2 regions of the Streptomyces sp. NPDC020875 genome follow, and region 1 is predicted to be linked to the other one. Evidence: riboswitches for the same ligand, from Rfam matches in the RefSeq annotation. Region 1 holds a riboswitch; the other holds the start of a gene.
What was found. A riboswitch is a leader RNA that binds a small molecule or an ion and turns the genes downstream of it on or off. The one in region 1 is predicted to bind S-adenosylmethionine.

Region 1 (10,043 bases):
CCTGGCCGGCCGTCATCGAATCCCTGCTCGGCAACCACGACCAGAGCGCCGACGCCACGGCCTGGGCGATGGACCGGATCCTCAGCGGGGAGGCGACCGACGCCCAGATCGCCGGCTTCGCGGTCGCGCTGCGGGCCAAGGGCGAGACGGTCGCCGAGATCTCCGGCCTGGTCCGCACCATGTACGAGCACGCCAATCTGATCGACGTACCGGGCCCCAGCGTCGATATCGTCGGCACCGGCGGCGACGGCGCCAAGACCGTCAATATCTCCACCATGGCGTCGATCGTCGTCGCCGGAACCGGCGCGAAGGTCGTCAAGCACGGCAACCGCGCCGCGTCCAGCGCGTCCGGGGCGTCCGACGTACTGGAGAAGCTGGGAGTCAATCTGGAGCTGACCCCCCGGCGGGTCGCCGAGGTCGCCGGTGAGGCGGGCATCACCTTCTGCTTCGCCGTCAAGTTCCATCCGGCGCTGCGGTACGTCGCGGCGGCGCGCAAGGAACTCGGCATCCGCACCACCTTCAACTTCCTCGGCCCGCTGACCAACCCCGCCCGCGTCCGGGCCCAGGCCACCGGCGTCGCCGACGCCCGGATGGCCCCCATCATGGCCGGGGTACTCGCCGAGCGGGGCTCGTCGGCGCTGGTGTTCCGCGGCGACGACGGGCTGGACGAGCTGACCACGACCGCGACGTCCCGGGTGTGGATCGTCCGCGACGGTACGGTCCGCGAGGAGGCGTTCGACCCCCGGGACGTGGGGATCGACCTGGTTCCCGTCGAAGCGCTCCGGGGCGCGGACGCGTCGTACAACGCGGATGTCGCCCGGCGGCTGCTGGCGGGGGAGCGGGGCCCGGTCCGGGACGCGGTCCTGCTCAACGCGGCGGCGGCGCTGGTGGCGCTGGCGCCGACGGACGCGGGCCTGACGGAGCAGATCGCGGCGGGCATCGCGCGCGCGGCGGAGTCCCTCGACTCCGGCGCGGCGGCGCGCACCCTGGAGAACTGGGTCCACGCGACGACGCGCGCGTAGCCTTTTCCGGGGGCGGGGTCGCGCCGTGCTCCCCACCGTCGCGTGCCGACCTCGCCCGTCGTTGGCTGCCCCGCGCCCGGCGGCCTGATGTTGTTCGCGGTCTGCCCGCCGTGGGTGGCTTGCCTCGCAGTTCCCCGAGCCCCTGGGTTGCCCTTCTTGCTGCCCTGGTGGGGAGACGGGGCCCTCATTTCAGGTCCCTGGCCGGGGAGAGCATTTAGGGGCGCGGGGAACTGCGCGATCAGCCACGACGGTGGCGCGGACCGCGAACAACATCAGGTCGCTGGGCGCGTCCCGGGTAGTTCGGGCGGTGCCCCGCAGGGCCGAGGCGCTGGGGGTCCCCCCATTGCCGAAGGCATAGGGGGCGGAACTGCGCGACCAGCCACGGGCGGTCCGCGGACCGCGAACTACATCAGGTCGCCGGGCGCGGCCCGGGTCTTTCGGCGGTGCCGTGGAGGGCCGAGGCGCTGGGGCCCTGCAGGGAGGCCGAACGCAAGGGTCATGGGAATGGGCCGTCCGGATTGCGGACAGGGTTGCGGCGGCGCGCACCGTCGCATACCGTTTCGCGCAGGTCATGAGCGACAGCGACTACGGCCCCGGCCCGCTGTCCGGCAACCCTCCGTCCGTGGCGGGGTGCCCCGGGTGAAGACCAGGCCGTGGGCAGCGAGGCCCGCGGCAAGCGCGGACCCCTGCGTCACCCTGGGGTCCTGGTCCTCAAGGGAGCAGTCTCGTGAGCAAGCGAATGCGATAGGGCTCGAAGCCCCTTCTTCCCGCACATCCTCCGTACCCCGCCGCTACCCCCATCCCCTGACACCGTCCGGGCGTGTGGTCGAGTCATGGCGTGTGTCGTGCGGAGCCTTATGCCTCCATTCCGCCTGCCCCGCCCGGGAGTTCCGTCATGTCCGCATCCGTGCCCGCCGTCTCCGCCGTCTCCTGTACCGCCACCGGGACCGCCTCCGGCTCGACCGCCGCCACCGAGCCGCTGGCCGTCCTCGGCTCCGATGTCACCGTGCCGCTGGTCACCGGTGGCGAGGTCACCTACGCCGCCCTCGACTACGCCGCCAGCGCCCCCGCCCTGCGCCGGGTGTGGGACGACGTCGCCGCGTACGCCCCGTACTACGGCAGTGTCCACCGGGGTGCCGGGTATCTCTCGCAGCTCTCCACCGACCTCTTCGAGAGCAGCCGTCGCACGGTCGCCGAGTTCCTCGACTGCCGCGAGAGCGACCAGGTCGTCTTCACCCGGTCCACCACGGACTCGCTCAATCTGCTGGCCGCCGTGCTGCCCGCCGAATGCCAGGTGTTCGTCTTCGAGACGGAGCACCACGCGTCGCTGCTGCCCTGGAGGGACGCCCGGGTCACCTATCTCAACGCGCCGCGTACCCCCGACGAGGCCGTGACGACGCTGGAGCGGGCGCTGGCGGACCGGGAGCCGTACGGCCCGGCGCTGGTCTGTGTGACGGGTGCGTCCAATGTGACCGGTGAGCTGTGGCCGGTACGGGAGCTGGCCGCCGCCGCGCACGCCCACGGCGCCCGGATCGTACTGGACGCCGCCCAGCTCGCACCGCACCACCCGGTGTCGGTCCAGGAGCTGGACGTGGACTGGGTCGCCTTCTCCGGGCACAAGCTGTACGCGCCCTTCGGGTCCGGGGTGCTCGCGGGCCGCGCGGACTGGCTGACCGCCGCCGAGCCGTATCTCGCGGGCGGCGGCGCCTCCCGCAAGGTGGCCCGCCGGGCGGACGGCGGTGTCGAGGTGGAGTGGCACACCACGGCCGCCCGCCACGAGGCCGGTTCGCCGAATGTGATCGGCGTCTACGCGATCGCCGCCGCCTGCCGCGCCCTCACCGAGGCCGGGTTCGACGGCCTGGTGGAGCGGGAGCAGTCGCTGGTGGCCCGGGTCCGGGCCGGTCTCGCCGAGGTGCCGGAGGTCAAGGTCCTCTCCCTCTTCGGCGACGACGCCCCCCGGGTCGGCGTGATCTCCTTCGTGGTGGAGGGCTGGAACAGTTCGCACTTCGCCGCCGCGCTCTCCGCCGAGTACGGCATCGGGGTCCGGGACGGACTGTTCTGCGCCCATCCCCTGGTCCGTACCCTGCTGGGCAGCGACCCGCAGGACCCGGGGGAGTGCGGCGCCCCCGAGGCGGAGCCGGGGGAGCGGTCCCTCAACGCGATCCGGGTGAGCTTCGGCGCCGGTACCCCCGACGAGCACGTGGAGCGGTTCGTCCGGGCCGTCCGTGAGCTGGTCACGGACGGCGCCCGGTGGAACTACCGGACCGAGGACGGCAGGTGTGTGCCCGACCCGACGGGTCCGGCCGCCGCGCCGACCGGCTGACGCTCCGGGATCCGGGTCCCGATCAGCACCATCCGCAGCGCCCGCTCGGTCGCGTCGGCGAGGAACTCCCCGCCGCGGCCGAGCGCCTCGGAGAGCGTGACGGGCGCGGGCAGGATGGCGCTGTACGCGTCCACCCCGGCCGCCCGCACCTGGTGCGCGCCCTCCCCGATGGTGCCCGCCAGGGCCAGTACGGGCCGCCCGTACCGCTTGGCGCGCCGGGCGACCTCGGCCGGGACCTTGCCGCGGGTGGTCTGGTGGTCCAGCGCGCCCTCGGCGGTGAGGACGAGATCGGCACGGGCCAGCCGGGCGTCGAGGTCGAGATGGTCGAGCAGCACCTCGAACCGGGGCAGCAGCGACGCGCCGAGCGCCGCGAGCCCGGCGCCGAGTCCGCCGGAGGCGCCCGTACCGGGGCCCTCGTACAGATCGGCCCGGACCTTCAGATCGCGGGTGAGGACGTCCGCCCAGTGCTCCAGCGCCGCCGAGAGCTGTTCCACCTGTTCGGGTGTGGCGCCCTTCTGCGGTCCGAAGACCCGGGCGACGCCCCGCTCCCCGCAGAGCACGTTGAACGGGTTGCAGGCGACCCGGATATCGGTCCTGCGCAGCCGGGGGTCGAGGCCGGAGACGTCGATCCGGTCGAGCCGCAGCAGTTCGCCGCCGCCGTACGGCAGCTCCACACCGTCCGCGTCCAGCAGCCGGGCGCCCAGCGCCTGGAGGGCCCCGGCGCCGCCGTCGGACGTACCGGAGTCGCCGCAGCCCACCAGGATCTCCCGGGCGCCCTCGTCGAGGGCGGCGCGGATCAGTTCGCCGACGCCGTAGGTCGTGGTGGCGCCCGGGTCGCGCAGGACCCGGGGCACCAGCGACAGACCGGCGACGGCGGCCATCTCGACCACGGCCGTGTATTTGTCGAGCATCGCGAAGTGGGTGGCGACGGGCCGGCCGGTGGGGCCGGTCGCGTTCAACCGGACCAGCCGTCCGCCGGACGCGGCGGCCAGCGCCTCCGCGGTGCCCTCGCCGCCGTCGACCAGCGGGATCAGGTCGATCTCCGCGTCGGGGACCACCCGGCGGACGCCCGCGGCGATGGCCTCGGCGGCGGACTGGGCGGACAGGGACTCCTTGAAACCGCTGGGGGCGACGGCGATTCGGGTCAGCATCGTGGGAACTCCAGGTGAGGGTTCGTGCGGTGAAAGAGGTTCAGGGGGTGACGGGCACGCCGACCAGCGGCCAGACGGCCACCGCGAAGAGCAGCACCAGCGCGGCCGTGAGCGGCGCGAGGAAGGCGGACATCCGCAGCAGATCGCGAGGGGTGTAGGTGGGGATATCCGGTATGTCGGAGTAGAGGGTCACCGGCTTGGCCGAGGCGGGCAGGGTGTGACAGAACCCGGCCGCCGCCGTGGACGCCAGCGCCGCCGCCACCGGATTGACCCCGGCGCCCACGGCCGCCGCGACGACCAGCGGCACCAGGACCGAGGAGCGGGCCGAACGGGACTGGAGCACCAGATGCGCCACGGTGGAGACCAGGACCACCACCGCCAGGAACGCCCAGGCGGGCACATCCAGCGGCACCCCGCCGACCAGCCACTTCGCCGCCCCCGAGTCGGCCAGCGCGACACCCATGGCCATGGTCGCGGCCATGAAGAGCAGCATCGACCAGGGCACGGTCTTCAGGGCGTCCTTCAGCCGTACGGTCCCCAGCGCCGGGGAGGCGGCGACTATGGCCCCTATCAGCGCGACCACGGCGGGCGGCACCCGGTGCAGCGGCTCGCTGCACCAGAGCGCGACCACGGTCGCCAGCAGCAGCGCGCACCTGGCCTCCGCCTGCGACCAGGGGCCGGTGACGGGCTGTTCGGTGTGCTCCTGGATCTGCTCGGCGGTGATGTGCACCGGGCCCGAGCGGTCCGCCCGCTTGGTGGTGGTCAGCAGGACGACCTCGGCGGCGAGATGGGAGGAGACGATCGCCAGCGGCAGCCCGATCAGCAGCCATTCGGCGAAGCCGATGCTCTCGCCGGTGGCCTCCCAGAGCACCGAGACCGTGATCAGATGCGCGCCCGCGCCGATCAGGGTGGCCACCGCGGAGAGCAGGATCACCGTGGGGAAGAGCAGGGCCAGCATGACCACCAGCCGCTTCCGGTCGGCCAGGGCCTTCGCCAGGGCGATGAAGACCGGCAGGGCGAGCGCGGCCCGGCCGGAGGTGGCGGGGACCGCGAAGGCGGTGACGACCAGCGCCGCCGTGGTCAGATGCACCAGCTGACGGACATTGCGGGCGCCGGTCACCAGGAAGGCCGCGGCCCGGCCCGCGAGCCCCGTCCGCGCCACCGCGGCGGCCAGGACGAAGGCGCAGATCAGCAGCCAGACCGTATCGTCACCGAGGGTGCCGAAGAGGGTGTCGCTGGTGATCACCCCGGTCGCCGTGAGCGCCAGCCCCGCGCCGAGCGCGATGTAGGTGTCGTCGATCGGGGTGCCGATCCAGGCGCAGGTGGCGATGGCGAAGACGCCGAGGGTGATCCGGGCGTCGCCGTTCAGGCCGGGGAAGTTGCCGGGAACGACGAGCAGCGCGCAGATGCTGAGCGCCACACAGAGGGTCGCGGCCTGTCGGAGGTTCAGTGTCACGGATAAGAGCGTTCACCGGGGCGGTGAGCACTTCATGAGCCGTTGATGAAAGGAACTTCACCAACCGGTGTGACCGGCGGCGCATCGGGGCGTGCGGCGGCGCGGACGTGCGAAAGGGTTGTACGGAGGCCCCGTCGGTTGTGCGGACTCCGCCGCGCGCCCCCTGGACGCGACAAAGGCGCCGCGGACCTGTCCCGGCCCGCGGCGCCCCTGGCCGGCTGTCACTCGGGCAGCCGGTAGCCCATCCCCCGTACGGTCTCCACCCGGTCGGCGCCCAGCTTCTTCCGCAGGGCCCGGACGTAGACGTCCACGATGTTGGAGCCGGGGTCGAAGTCGTACCCCCAGACATGGGAGAGGATCTGCTCCCGGGACAGCACCTGTCCCGGATGGCGCAGGAACAGCTCCAGCAGGACGAACTCCCGGGCCGTCAGATCGACGGTCCGCTCCCCGGACTTGGCCCGCCGGGTGCGCAGATCGAGGGTCAGCTCGCCGTTGCGCAGTACGGTGACCTCGGGTGCCCGGGCGGCGGTCCGCAGCCGCAGCCGGACCCGGGCCAGCAGTTCCTCGAACCGGAACGGCTTGGTCATCCAGTCGTCCGCGCCGCCTTCGAGCCCGGCGACGGTGTCCCGTACCGAGTCCCGGGCGGTGAGCACGATCACCGGTACGGACACCTGGGCCTCGCGCAGCTGGCGCAGCACGGTGAAGCCGTCCCGGCCGGGCAGTCCGATGTCCAGGATGATCAGGTCGAAGCCGCCGGTCATCGCGTAGTCGAAGGCGGAGTCCCCGTCGTGGACGACCGAGGTGGTGAAGCCGTTGGCCCGGAGTCCCTTTTCCACGAACGCGGCGATGCGTTCCTCGTCCTCGACGATGAGTATCCGGTTCACTGCGTGGTTTCCTTCTGGAGTACGAGGACGAAGGTGGCACCGCCGCCGTCGGTGGGACGTAGCTCCACCCGTCCACCGTGGCCCTCGGCGATGGCTTTCACAATGGCGAGTCCGAGCCCGGCGCCGGTGGCCCTGGCCCCTCGGCGCGCCGTGCCACGCCTGAACCGTTCGAAGATCACCTGGGCGTCCTGCGGCTGGACGCCGGGGCCGCTGTCGGCGACGTACAGCTCGATCCGGTCGCCCTCGTCCCGCGAGCCTATGCTGACCCGCTGGCCCGGCACGGTGTGCTGGACCGCGTTCTGGGCCAGTTGGACCATCGCCTGGGTGATCCGCTGGGGGTCGAGCGCGACCTCGGCGTCGACCGCCTCGGCGAGCTGCCACTTCCGCTCGCCGAGCGCCCTGGCCTTGACGAAGACATCGGCGGTCAGTTCGCCGATCTGGACCGGTTCGGCGGTGACGAAGTCGGGCCGCTCGGCCTTGGCGAGGAGCAGCAGGTCCTCGACGATCCGGCTCATCCGGTCGAGTTCCTCCATCACGATCCGGACCGTCTGTTCCCGCTCGGCCGGGTCGTCGCCCATCAGCTCCAGATGGCCCCTGATGATGGTGATGGGGGTACGCAGCTCGTGTCCGGCGTCGTCGACGAACTCCCGCTGGGCGGCGAAGGCCCGTTCCAGCCGGTCGAGCATGGCGTTGAAGGTCTCGGCGAGTGCCGCGATGTCGTCCCGGCCCTTGACCGGGATGCGCTGGGTGAGGTCCTGCTCGGTGAGCTGGGCGGCGGTGGTGCGGACGAGCCGTACGGGGCGCAGGATGCGGCCCGCGACGACCCAGCCGATCCCGGTCGTCATCAGCAGGGCCACCCCGGAGATGGCGAGCAGCATATGGAAGACGTCGGTGGCCTTCTCGCGCTCGCCCGCGGGGTGGACGGCGACGACGAAGGCGGCCGGGGGATGGCCGTTCCCCGCCTCGATGGGGACCTTCGCCCAGCGGACTTCGCCCTCGGGCCGTCGGAGGGTGCCCGAGTCCGCCTCGGCGTCGAATACTTGTTTGAGTGCCGGGTCGTCCTCGACCAGGGGGTGGCGCATCCCGTGGTCCCGGCCCTGCACCTTCTTCGCCGGTCTGTTCTTGACCGGGTCGTGGACCAGGCCGATCAGTTCCTCGTCGGGGTCCGGGTACTGGCGCTTGAGGAAGACCACCAGCAGGGGGTTGGGGTCGGTGAAGCGCTGTCCGGTGTCGGGGTCGAAGCCCTCCTGGACGAAGTTGGCGAATTCATTGGTCTCCTGCACCAGGAGACCGTTGATCCGCTGATCGGCGTCGCGCAGCAGGACGGACCGGGTGGCGACGGCCACCGCGGCGAGCGCCACCGCCATGACGATGAGCAGCCACAGCAGGATGCGGGCTCGCGCGGAGACCGTCCGGATTCTCGCGGTGATCCAGCGGCGCAGTGGTTCAGCCGTCGTCACCGTAGTCGTCGCCCCCCGGGCCGTCGTCGTCCCCGCCGTTGCCCGGGTTCGGGTTGGTGTTCCCACCGCTTCCGCCGCTTCCGCCGCCGCTGTTGTTACCGCCGCCGTTGGCGCCGTTGTTGGTGCCGTTGTTCGCCCCGCTGTTGGCGCCGGAGCCAGGCGGGTTGCCGCCGTTGCCGTTCTGCGGCGGCTTGGCCGAGGGCTTGGCAGACGGCGCGTCGTCGTCGTCGTTCGACGGGTTCTCGCTCACCGGGGGTGCCACGGTCTCGTCACCGGTAGGCGACTTGACGCCACCGGGGTCGCCGGTCGGTGTGCCGGACTCCAGCTTCACCTTCGGCGGGACCTTGGGCGTGTCGGAACTGTCGGTGAGGGCATAACTGGTCACCGCGATCCCGAGGGGGATCGCGACAACGGCGACCAGGGCCGCGATGCGGTGGGAGAAGAGCATGATGTCGATGGTGCGAGGCGCAGGGCGGCGTTCGGATGAGAACGGGATGAAGAATTCTTCATCCTCAGGTGTCCAGGAGATGAAGTCGCTGGTGAGGGGGTTGCTGAGACGGTTGTGACGCACGTCGCCAGCGCGTCGCCCGACTCCGGCCCGAACAGCGGGCCCGATGGGTCAGGAGTCGAGCCCGATGGCGAAGGCCGCCTCCAGGTCGTGCTGGGAGTAGGTCCGGAACGCGACATGGGTGTCGGTGCCCAGAACGCCCTCGACCTTGCTGATCCGGCCCGGGATCACATCCGCCAGGTTCTCGTGCCGGGCGACCCGGACCATGGCGATCAGGTCGTACGTCCCGGTCACCGAGAAGACCTCGCTCACGCTCTCCAGCGCCGCGATCTCGTCCGCGATCTCCGGAATGCGGTCCACACTGGTCTTGATGAGCACGATCGCGGTGATCACGGCTGGCTGTCTCCCTCGGTGGCCGCTGCTGGGTCCTTCACTCTAGGCCCTCGCCGCCGGATCGCACCGGGCGCCCCGAACCGGCGGGCGGTCCCCGGCGGGCGCCGGATCCGTCCCCACGCGTAGAGGAAGCCGGTCGCGAAGCCCACCAGGTGCGCCAGATACGCCACCGCGGGCGAGCCCCGGCCGATCCCGGTCGCCGCCAGCCACTGGAGCGCGATCCAGAAGACCAGCACCACCCGGGCCGGGAAGCGCAGCGGCAGGAAGAAGAGGAACGGGAAGAGACTGGTGACCCGGGCTTTCGGGAAGAGAACCAGAAAGGCCCCGAGTACCGCCGAGATCGCCCCGGACGCCCCCACCAGCGGCTGTCCGGACCCCGCGTGGGCGATCGCGTACGCCGCCAGGGCCGTGTAACCGGCCCCCAGATAGAAGAGGGTGAACCGCAGCCGCCCCAGCCGTTCCTCGGTCATGGCGCCGAAGACATAGAGGAAGAGCATGTTCCCCAGGAGATGCAGCCAGTTGCCGTGGACGAAGAGGGCGGTGAGCGGGGTGGCGAGCGCGCCGGGAGTGCCGTCGGCCAGCCGGGCCGGGATCACCCCCCAGCGGGCGAAGTACGCGCCCTGGGCGGCGGCGAGGGCGTCCCCGGAGCCGTAGCCGGGCGCGAGGCCCGAGACCGGACCGGCGAGGAAGACGGCGCAGCACACGGCGATCAGGGCGCAGGTGACCCGGGGGCCGCGGGCCGCGGCGGACACACAGTCGCGGACCGCCCGGGCCGCGGTGGAGAGCGGATACCGGACCGACCGCTGCCGAGAATTCACGGACAGATCATGGCGTAACCGGACCAAG
Region 2 (10,043 bases), on a different contig from region 1:
CGATCCTGGGAGGGAATCCCGGGATCAGAAGTCCATGTCACCGCCCGGCATGCCGCCCGGAGCGGCCGCGGCGGCCTTCTCCGGCTTGTCGGCGATGACGGCCTCGGTGGTGAGGAACAGCGCGGCGATCGACGCGGCGTTCTGCAGCGCGGAGCGGGTCACCTTCGCCGGGTCGAGGATGCCCTCGGCGATCATGTCCACGTACTCGCCGGACGCGGCGTTCAGACCGTGGCCGGGGGTCAGGTTGCGCACCTTCTCCACCACGACACCGCCTTCGAGGCCGGCGTTGACCGCGATCTGCTTCAGCGGGGCCTCGAGGGCGAGCTTCACGGCGTTGGCGCCGGTCGCCTCGTCACCCTCCAGCTCCAGCTTGTCGAAGACCGAGGAAGCCTGGAGCAGAGCCACGCCACCACCGGCGACGATGCCCTCCTCGACGGCCGCCTTCGCGTTGCGCACGGCGTCCTCGATGCGGTGCTTGCGCTCCTTCAGCTCCACCTCGGTGGCGGCACCGGCCTTGATCACGGCCACGCCGCCGGCCAGCTTCGCCAGACGCTCCTGGAGCTTCTCGCGGTCGTAGTCCGAGTCGGAGTTCTCGATCTCGGCGCGGATCTGGTTGACCCGGCCCGCGACCTGGTCGCTGTCACCGGCGCCGTCGACGATGGTGGTCTCGTCCTTGGTGATGACCACCTTGCGGGCGCGGCCCAGCAGGTCGAGACCGGCGTTCTCCAGCTTGAGGCCGACCTCCTCGGAGATGACCGTGCCGCCGGTGAGGATGGCGATGTCGTTCAGCATCGCCTTGCGGCGGTCGCCGAAGCCCGGAGCCTTGACGGCGACGGACTTGAAGGTGCCGCGGATCTTGTTGACGATCAGCGTCGACAGGGCCTCGGCCTCGACGTCCTCGGCGATGATCAGCAGCGCCTTGCCGGACTGCATGACCTTCTCCAGCAGCGGGAGCAGGTCCTTGACCGAGGAGATCTTGGAGTTGACGACGAGGATGTACGGGTCGTCGAGGACGGCCTCCATACGCTCCATGTCGGTGGCGAAGTACGCCGAGATGTAGCCCTTGTCGAAGCGCATACCCTCGGTGAGCTCCAGCTCCAGACCGAAGGTCTGGGACTCCTCGACGGTGATGACGCCTTCCTTGCCGACCTTGTCCATGGCCTCGGCGATCAGCTCGCCGATCTGGGTGTCACCGGCGGAGATGGAGGCGGTGGAGGCGATCTGCTCCTTGGTCTCCACGTCCTTGGCCTGCTCGAGGAGGGCACCGGAGACGGCCTCGACGGCCTTCTCGATGCCGCGCTTCAGGCTCATCGGGTTGGCACCGGCGGCGACGTTGCGCAGGCCCTCGCGGACCAGCGCCTGGGCGAGCACGGTGGCCGTGGTCGTACCGTCACCGGCGACGTCGTCCGTCTTCTTGGCGACTTCCTTGACCAGCTCGGCGCCGATCTTCTCGTACGGGTCCTCGAGCTCGATCTCCTTGGCGATGGAAACACCATCGTTGGTGATCGTGGGGGCGCCCCACTTCTTCTCGAGGACGACGTTACGGCCCTTGGGGCCAAGGGTGACCTTGACGGCGTCGGCGAGCTGGTTCATCCCGCGCTCGAGACCGCGCCGTGCCTCCTCGTCGAACGCGATGATCTTTGCCATGTGAAGTGTCCTCCACGGACTGGGTGGGAAGCTCATTCGGACCGCGCCTGCGCCCGCGACGGACGGCCTGCCGGGCCGTGCGGCTCCATGCGCCACACGGTCGGCGAGCCTCACCGACTCGGTCCTTCAGTAGCACTCTCACCCGGAGAGTGCTAACGCCAATGATTAGCACTCGACCCCCCAGAGTGCAAGCGCCTGTGGATAGGGCAAGGGGGTACGAGCCAGGGGCTACCGGGGGCGCGCGGGCGGGAAAACGCGAGGGTCCGCACCCCGGCGAGCCGGGGTGCGGACCCTGTTCAGTGCGTGCGTGCGCCGGTGACGCGTGCGCGCGGCGGACGGTCGGTCAGACCGCGAGCTTGACCATGTCGGCCTGCGGACCCTTCTGACCCTGCGAGATCTCGAACTCGACCCGCTGCCCCTCCTCCAGGGTGCGGTAGCCGTCCATCTGAATCGCGCTGTAGTGGACGAAAACATCCGCACCACCGTCGACCGCGATGAAGCCGTAGCCCTTCTCCGCGTTGAACCACTTGACGGTGCCCTGAGCCATGCCTAACTCCCCTATTACTGGCCCTTGCACAGGACCGCACCTCGCGGACCCTGGGTCAGACCTCACCGGACCTCACAGAGTGCGCCGGAACGCGTCGACCGCGGCTGAATGTATCTGCACAACTGCCCTCTGCAACAGGTCAATCGGACGAGAAATCCTGAAGGCTACTATCGGGTAATTGGCCTGAATTTATGGAATTCCGGGGCAAATCCGGCCGGACAAAAGGAACCTATGAGACAGAGCGTTGCCAGACATTGGCTGCTTCTTATCGAGCCCGGGCGCATTCTCATACCTGGCCACTGATGCCGGATTGCGGGGCGTTCCCCAACTCTAGCGTGCTCAACCATGCAGAATGGCCCCCTCCGGATCTCTTACGGAGGGGGCCATTCCCATTACTCAGGGTCAGATGCCGGGGCGTTCACGACACGGACCGTATTCGGGGCGCACGGCAGCACGCGGGGCGCGTACCCCCGGCGCGTTCAGCAGCCGCCGGCCACCGCGGGGATGATCGAGATCCCGGCGCCGTCGGGCGTGGCGGTCTCCAGGCCCTGCTCGAACCGGACGTCGTCGTCGTTGACGTAGACATTGACGAAGCGGCGCAGCTTGCCCTGGTGGTCGAGGACCCGGGCGGCGATCCCGGTGTGGTTCTTCTCCAGGTCGGCGATGACCTCGGCGAGGGTGGCGCCCTCGGCGGCCACCTCGGCCTTTCCGCCGGTGTAGGTGCGCAGGATGGTCGGGATGCGGACGCTGACGCTCATGGTGGGTGGAGCCTTCCTCGGACGGGAGCGGTACGGGAGCGGTACGGGGGAGTGGGACGGGTCGCCCGGCGGGGGCGGTCGGCCCGGTGCCGGGGCGACGCGGATCGGCCCGGCACCGGGCGCGGACCGGCCCTCGACAGGGGTCGGGGCCGGCCGGGGACCGTCAGCCTGCCAGGCCCGCCTCGCGGAACGCGTCCAGGCTCGGCCGGATGACGGCGGTGGGGCCGGTCGTCGGGGAGACCGCGTCCAGCGTCTTCAGCCCGTCGCCGGTGTTGATGACGACGGTGGTCAGCGCCGGGTCCAGCACCCCGGCGTCGAGCAGCTTCTTCGCCACGCCCACGGTCACCCCGCCCGCGGTCTCGGCGAAGACGCCCTCGGTCCTGGCGAGCAGCTTGATCCCCTCGACCACCTGCTCGTCGGTGACGTCCTCCACCGCGCCGCCGGTGCGCCGGGCGATGTCGAGGACGTACGGCCCGTCGGCCGGGTTGCCGATGGCCAGCGACTTGACGATGGTGTCCGGCTTCACGGGGCGTACCACGTCGTGTCCGGCCTTGAAGGCGGCGGAGACCGGGGAGCAGCCCTCGGCCTGCGCGGCGAAGATCCGGTACGGCTTGTCCTCGACCAGTCCGAGGTCGATCAGCTCCCGGAGCCCCTTGTCGATCTTGGTGAGCTGGGAGCCGGAGGCGACCGGGATGACGATCTGGTCCGGGATCCGCCAGCCGAGCTGCTCGCAGATCTCGTACGCCAGGGTCTTGGAGCCCTCGGCGTAGTACGGCCGCAGATTGACGTTGGTGAAGCCCCAGCCCTCGCCGATCGGGTCGCCGATCAGCTCGGAGCAGAAACGGTTCACATCGTCGTAGGTGCCCTCGATGCCGACCAGGTCGCCGCCGTAGACGGCGGCCATGACGACCTTGCCCTGCTCCAGGTCGTGCGGGATGAAGACGCAGGAGCGGAATCCGGCCCGGGCGGCGGCGGCGCCGACGGCGCCCGCGAGGTTGCCGGTGGAGGAGCAGGAGAGGGTGGTGAAGCCGAAGGCGCGGGCCGCCTCGACGGCGATGGCGACGACCCGGTCCTTGAAAGAGTGGGTCGGGTTGCCGGAGTCGTCCTTCACGTACAGCTCGCCGGTGACGCCCAGTTCGGCGGCGAGCCGGTCGGCCTTGATCAGCTGGGTGAAGCCGGGGTTCAGATTCGGCTTGGTCGCCACGTCGGCGGGGACGGGCAGCAGCGGCGCGTACCGCCAGATGTTCTCGGGTCCGGCCTCGATCGCCTTCCGCAGCGCCTCCGGGTCACCGGCGGGCAGCTCGTACGCCACTTCCAGCGGGCCGAAGCAGGCGGCACAGGCGAAGACGGGGCCGAGGGGGGTGCGCTCGCCGCACTCACGACAGGAGAGGGCGACGGCGGTACCGAGGTCCACCGGGGCGGTGTCGGCGGTGGTGGTGTTTGCGGTGCTTGCGACAGTCTGCGCAGCCATGGAGGCGAGGCCCTTTCTCCTCATCTTCCTCATGGCGCATCTCGCCATGAGACGGATTTGGCACCTTCCCGAGCCGGGAGCCTCGCGGCGCCGACGCGATGTGCGCGCCGTGGCGACGGAGACCGGCTGGAGGGTTGCCGGGGCTTCAACGGGCCGTATCCCTCTGCCCCTCTGGATGAGCGGTATTCGATTGTGGGACGCGGTACCCCGGCATGCGACCGGCGTACGCGTTGTTCAAGACTGTAACTGAAGGTCCGGAGGGTTGAGATAGTCGTCCGTACCGCGAGATGGATCACATACCCGGCCAGAGCCCCCTCGCGCGGGCCCGGCGGGGCGGCTGACCGGCGGTGGCCGGTGACGACGAGTGACGACGAGTGACTGAGGAGTAGGGCACGTGCTCGAAGAGGTAGAGCGCTGGCTGGCGACGCGTTCCTGGTCGGCGGCGGACCGTCCGCCGTCCCGGCTGCTCGCCGCCAAGCGGTCGGCCAACCCGTCACCGACGGTGAGCGTCGTACTGCCCGCGCTCGACGAGGAGGCCACGGTCGGGGACATCGTCACCGTCATCCGCCGTGAGCTGATGGAGCGGATCCCGCTCGTCGACGAGCTGGTGGTGATCGACTCCGGCTCGACCGACCGGACGGCGGAGGTCGCGGCGGCGGCGGGCGCGCGGGTGGTGCACCGGGACGCGATCCTGCCCCGGATACCGGCCCTGCCCGGCAAGGGCGAGGTGCTGTGGCGGTCCCTGATGGTGACCCGGGGCGACATCGTCTGCTTCGTCGACGCGGATCTGCGGGACTTCTCGGCGGACTTCGTCTCCGGGATCGTCGGACCGCTGCTGACCGACCCCGATGTGCAGTTCGTCAAGGCGATGTACGACCGCCCGCTGGGGGAGACCCCGGGGCAGGGCGGCCGGGTGACCGAGCTGGTGGCCCGGCCGCTGCTCAATCTGCACTGGCCGGCGCTGGCCGGGTTCGTCCAGCCGCTGGGCGGGGAGTACGCGGCCCGCCGCTCCCTGCTGGAGCGGCTGCCGTTCCCCGTGGGCTACGGGGTGGAGCTGGCGCTGCTGGTCGACGCGCTGCACGCGGTGGGCCTGGACGCGCTGGCCCAGGTGGACGTGGGCTCCCGCAAACACCGCCACCAGGACGGCCGGGCGCTCGGCCGGATGGCGGCGGCGATCTACCGTACGGCGCAACTGCGACTCTCCCGGGGACATTTGGTCCGGCCGTCGCTGACCCAGTTCGACCGGGGGGAGCGGGGGTTCGTGCCGGTGACCCACGAGGTGGACACCGTGGAGCGTCCGCCGATGCGCGAGATCGGTGAGTATGCGGCGCGTCGCGCCGCATAAGCCACACTTTTCGGGTAAGCGGGGCTGAATATCCTATGTATGGTTTATGCCCGCATTGCCCAGCCCCGGTATCCGTCGTCGGGCGTACCCGCGCCCGCCCCCGCCCCCGCCGCCGTGCCCGGTTCGGCCCGGCCGCCCCGTACGCCGCGCGTAGCCCGCATCCCGCGCGGCCGGACGCCGTACCGGAGGCCACCCGTACGCCGGGGGAGCCGGGGCGCCCCGCCCCGGCGCCGCCGCCGGGCCCTGCGCCTCGCCGGACTGCTCGCCCTCCTGGTCCTGGTCGTCGCGGCCGTCGCGGGCGCGGCGGCACCCCAGGCCGGGGCGCCCCCGGGTGCGCCCGGCGGGCCGGAGCGGGCCGCCGTGAGCGGTTCCGGCGGGACGGTGACCGGCGCGGCGCCCGCGTACGCGACCGCCGGAGCCGCGCCCGCGCCCGGAGCCGTCGCCGCCGGGCTGCCCGAAGCGCCCGGACACGCCCCCACCCTCGCTCCCACCGGCCGGGACGAAGGACCCGAACGCCTCTGGCTGCTCGGCGGCCTCGGAGTCGCCCTCGCCGCCGCCGGAGTGGTCGCCGTCGCCGCCGTACGCGGACGGCGTGAACCGCGCCACGACGGCCGAACGGACGTTTGACCCGGCGCGCGGACGGCTAAGGCCACACCATGGTCCCCCAGCCCCCGGCCGGCCCGGCCGACGCCCACGCCCCCGCTCCCGAGCCCGCCCGCGCCCGGGTTCTCGTCGCCTCCAACCGGGGGCCCGTCTCGTACACCCTCCGCGACGACGGCGAACTGGACGCCAAACGGGGCGGCGGGGGCGTCGTCTCCGGGCTCTCCGCCATCGGCGCCCGCGACGACTCCCTCTGGGTCTGCTCCGCCCTCGGCGACGGCGACCGCGAGGCCGTCCGGCGCGGTATCGCCGAGGACGGCGTCCTGATGCTGGACATCGATCCGGACATTCACGCCGACGCGTACAACGGCATCGCCAACTCGGTCCTCTGGTTCGTCCACCACATGCTCTACCAGACGCCGCTGGAGCCCGTCTTCGACGACGAGTTCCGGCGGCGGTGGCGGGCGTACGAGACGTACAACCGGGCCTTCGCCGAAGCCCTCGCCGAACGGGCCGCCGACGGGGCGGCCGTCCTCGTCCAGGACTACCACCTCGCCCTCGTCCCCGGACTCCTCCGCGAACTCCGCCCCGACCTGCGGATCGGCCACTTCACCCACACCCCGTGGGCCCCGCCCGACTACTTCCGGCTGCTCCCCGACGACATCGCCGAACAACTGCTGCGCGGACTCACCGGCGCCGACCGCACCTGCTTCCTCACCCGCCGCTGGGCCGACGCCTTCACCGCCTGCTGTACGGAGATCCTGGGCCCCGACGCCCTCAAAGGCACCCGGATCGGGGTCCACGGCCTCGGCGCCGACGCCGACTTCCTGCGCGAACGGGCCCACCGGCCCGATGTGGACGAACGCCTGGCCGCCCTGCGCGAACAGATCGGCGGCGACGACCGGAAGACGATCGTCCGGGTCGATCGCACGGAGCTGTCGAAGAACATCGTCCGAGGACTCCTCGCCTACCGTCGTCTGCTGGCGAACCGCCCCGAATGGCGCGAACGCGTCGTCCACATCGCCTTCGCCTACCCGTCCCGGCAGGACCTCGCGGTCTACCGCGACTACACGGCCGAGGTCCAGCGGCTCGCCGACGCGATCAACGAGGAGTACGGGGTCCCCGGCTGGACGCCCGTCGTCCTCCACGTCAAGGACGACTTCGCCCGCTCCCTCGCGGCGTACCGCCTCGCCGACGTGGCCCTCGTCAACCCCATCCGCGACGGCATGAACCTCGTCGCCAAGGAGATCCCCGTCGTCTCCGACGCGGGCTGCGTGCTGGTCCTCTCCCGCGAGGCGGGCGCCTACGAGGAACTGGGCGCGGACGCGGTGGTGGTGAACCCGTACGACGTGATCGCCACGGCGGCGGCGCTGCACGAGGCCCTGACGCTCCCGCCGGAGGTCCGCGCCGACCGTACGGCCCGCCTCGCGTCGGCGGCCACGGCCCTCCCCCCGACCCGCTGGTTCCTCGACCAACTGGAGGCCCTGACCCCCGAGTAACCCCGCCCCTCATGACCCTGGAGTGTCGCCCGCGCCCCGTCGGTGGTTGCTCGCGCAGTTCCGCCCCCTATGCCTTCGGCAATGGGGGGACCCCCAACCTATGCCTCGGCGATGGGGGGACCCCCAGAGCCTTGGCCCTCCGGGTGAGGCCCACGGACCCGGGCCGCGCCCGGCGACCTGATGTTGTTCGCGGTCCGCGGACCGTGGCTGGCTGGTCGCGCAGTTCCCCGCGCCCCTAAATGCTCTCCACCGCACCGCCCCTGAAAAAGGGGGCCGCCTCCCTACGAGGGCGGTCAGGAGGGCAACCTAGGGGCGCGGGGAACTGCGCGACAAGCCACAGGCGGGCCGCAGACCGCCGACAACACCAGGCCGCCGGGCGCGCGGCCCGGGATCGCCAGGATCAGGAGGGAGACGGCGCGGCGGCCCCGGGAGAGAGCCGCGTCGCGAGCGCGTCCAGGAAGGCGACGACCTCCGGCGGGCCGGAGAGGAGGACGTCCGCGCGGTCGGCCAGCTCCGTGACCTCCGCACTGCCGCTGCACACCAGCACGCCCGCCAGCCCGTCCGACCGCAGCTTCTCCACCGCCGCGTACGCCGGGAGATCGCCCAGGTCGTCGCCCGCGTAGAGGACCGTCTCGGCGCCGACCTCGCGGACGTATTCCGCGAGGGCGACCCCCTTGTCCATGCCGGGCGGCCGGAGTTCGAGGACCATCCGGCCGGGTTCGAGGACCAGGCCGTGCCGGGCGGCCAGCGCCGCCAGGGGTTCCCGGAGCGCTTCGAACGCCGCCGCCGGGTCCTCGGCCCGCCGGGTGTGGACGGCGACGGCCTGCCCCTTCTCCTCGATCCAGGTGCCCCGCCATGCCCCGTGCCGGTCGAGGCAGCCGGGGAGTTCCGCCCGGACGGCCGCGACTCCGGGGTGCGGCGCCGGGGTGTGGACCGTACTGCTGACGGCGTCCCACCGTTCGGCGCCGTAGTGGCCGAGTACGACGAGGTGCGCGAGGGCCTCGACTCCGGCGAAGCCGCCGTACCGGACCGCCACGCCCGCCGGGCGGCCGGTGACCACGGCGACATGGCCGACGCGTGGCGCGAGCCGGGAGAGGGCGGGGACGGCGCCTGGGTGGGCCCTGGCCTGTTCGGGGTCGGGGACGATCTCGGCGAGCGTGCCGTCGAAGTCGAGTGCGATCACGGCCTTCTCGGGCCGGGCCAGCAACGCGGCGAGTCCGTCCCGCCCGGCGGGCGTCGACGGCTCCGGGAGCCCGCGTGCGGATGACGTTGAAGCGTCCGGGGAGTGCGGAGAGCTGCCCATGCCCCCGACCCTATCGGCGCTCGCGTTTCCCGTCTCTCACCCGCCGGAGCCGGTTGACGGTGACCGGATCGTGCGCCAGGGCCCGTTCGTCGTCCAGGAGGGCGTTGAGCAGCTGGTAGTAGCGGACGGGCGACATGCCCAGATCCTCCCGGACGGCTCGTTCCTTGGCGCCGGGTCCGGCCCAGGAGCGCCGTTCCATGGCGAGTACGGCCCGGTCGCGGTCGGTCAGCTCACGGGCGGTACGCCCCGTACCGCCCCCGGAGCCCTCGGAGTCCCCGTCGCTCCCGGCGGCGGCGTTCACCTCGTCGGCATCGGTCATACCGTCCAACATAGGCGCCGCCACCGACACCCGCCCGCCGCGCTCCCCCCGGGCCCTCGGGCCCCCGGGCCCCTCCGGGCGGCGGGCTACTCCTCCTCCGCCCGCTCCGCTTCCTCCGCCTTCTTGTCGATCCCGTCCAGGATCGCCTTGGGGTTCCCGCCCGGTGCCACCGCGCGCCCCATGTTCTTCTTCAGGTCGGCGCTCACCGACGCCCAGGACGTCTTGCCGACCGGCGGGAGTACGGAGTCCGGCAGCTCGTCGAGGAAGCCCTTCAGCTCCTTGTACTCAGGGTCCTCCCGCATCGCGTCGAACGCGCTCGTCGTCACCGGCAGCAGATTGTTCTGCGCGGCGAAGGCCATCACGTTCTCGTCGGTGTAGAGGAAGTCGAGGAACTTCCCGATCTCGGCCCGGTTCCCGTTCTCCTTGAACGCCATGACCCAGTCGGCGACGCCCATCGCGTGCTGCGGCTTCCCGTCGGGCCCGGGGATCGCCACCGTACCCATCTCGATCCCGGCCTTGTCGGCGATCCGCAGCAGCGACGGATGCCCGTTGAG

Region 2: it holds a riboswitch for S-adenosylmethionine, as region 1 does, so the genes downstream of both, thrC (threonine synthase) here and AB0G74_RS12150 (aminotransferase class V-fold PLP-dependent enzyme) in region 1, are expected to answer to the same signal.

What each region holds. Positions count from the first base shown of each region.
Region 1 covers NZ_JBFADP010000017.1:33,628-43,670, forward strand. The annotation lists gene trpD (anthranilate phosphoribosyltransferase) at 1-1,022, shown strand, start outside; SAM riboswitch class IV at 1,590-1,707, shown strand; gene AB0G74_RS12150 (aminotransferase class V-fold PLP-dependent enzyme) at 1,918-3,345, shown strand; gene AB0G74_RS12155 (glycerate kinase) at 3,279-4,496, opposite strand; gene AB0G74_RS12160 (SLC13 family permease) at 4,537-5,952, opposite strand; gene AB0G74_RS12165 (response regulator transcription factor) at 6,174-6,836, opposite strand; gene AB0G74_RS12170 (HAMP domain-containing sensor histidine kinase) at 6,833-8,203, opposite strand; gene AB0G74_RS12175 (hypothetical protein) at 8,283-8,744, opposite strand; gene AB0G74_RS12180 (Lrp/AsnC ligand binding domain-containing protein) at 8,916-9,197, opposite strand; gene AB0G74_RS12185 (rhomboid family intramembrane serine protease) at 9,194-9,949, opposite strand.
Region 2 covers NZ_JBFADP010000026.1:50,653-60,695, reverse strand. The annotation lists gene groL (chaperonin GroEL) at 25-1,647, opposite strand; gene AB0G74_RS17195 (cold-shock protein) at 1,991-2,194, opposite strand; gene AB0G74_RS17190 (MoaD/ThiS family protein) at 2,674-2,952, opposite strand; gene thrC (threonine synthase) at 3,116-4,423, opposite strand; SAM riboswitch class I at 4,441-4,605, opposite strand; gene AB0G74_RS17180 (glucosyl-3-phosphoglycerate synthase) at 4,818-5,768, shown strand; gene AB0G74_RS17175 (hypothetical protein) at 5,808-6,395, shown strand; gene AB0G74_RS17170 (trehalose-6-phosphate synthase) at 6,425-7,867, shown strand; gene otsB (trehalose-phosphatase) at 8,268-9,170, opposite strand; gene AB0G74_RS17160 (DUF3263 domain-containing protein) at 9,181-9,489, opposite strand; gene AB0G74_RS17155 (extracellular solute-binding protein) at 9,576-10,043, opposite strand, start outside.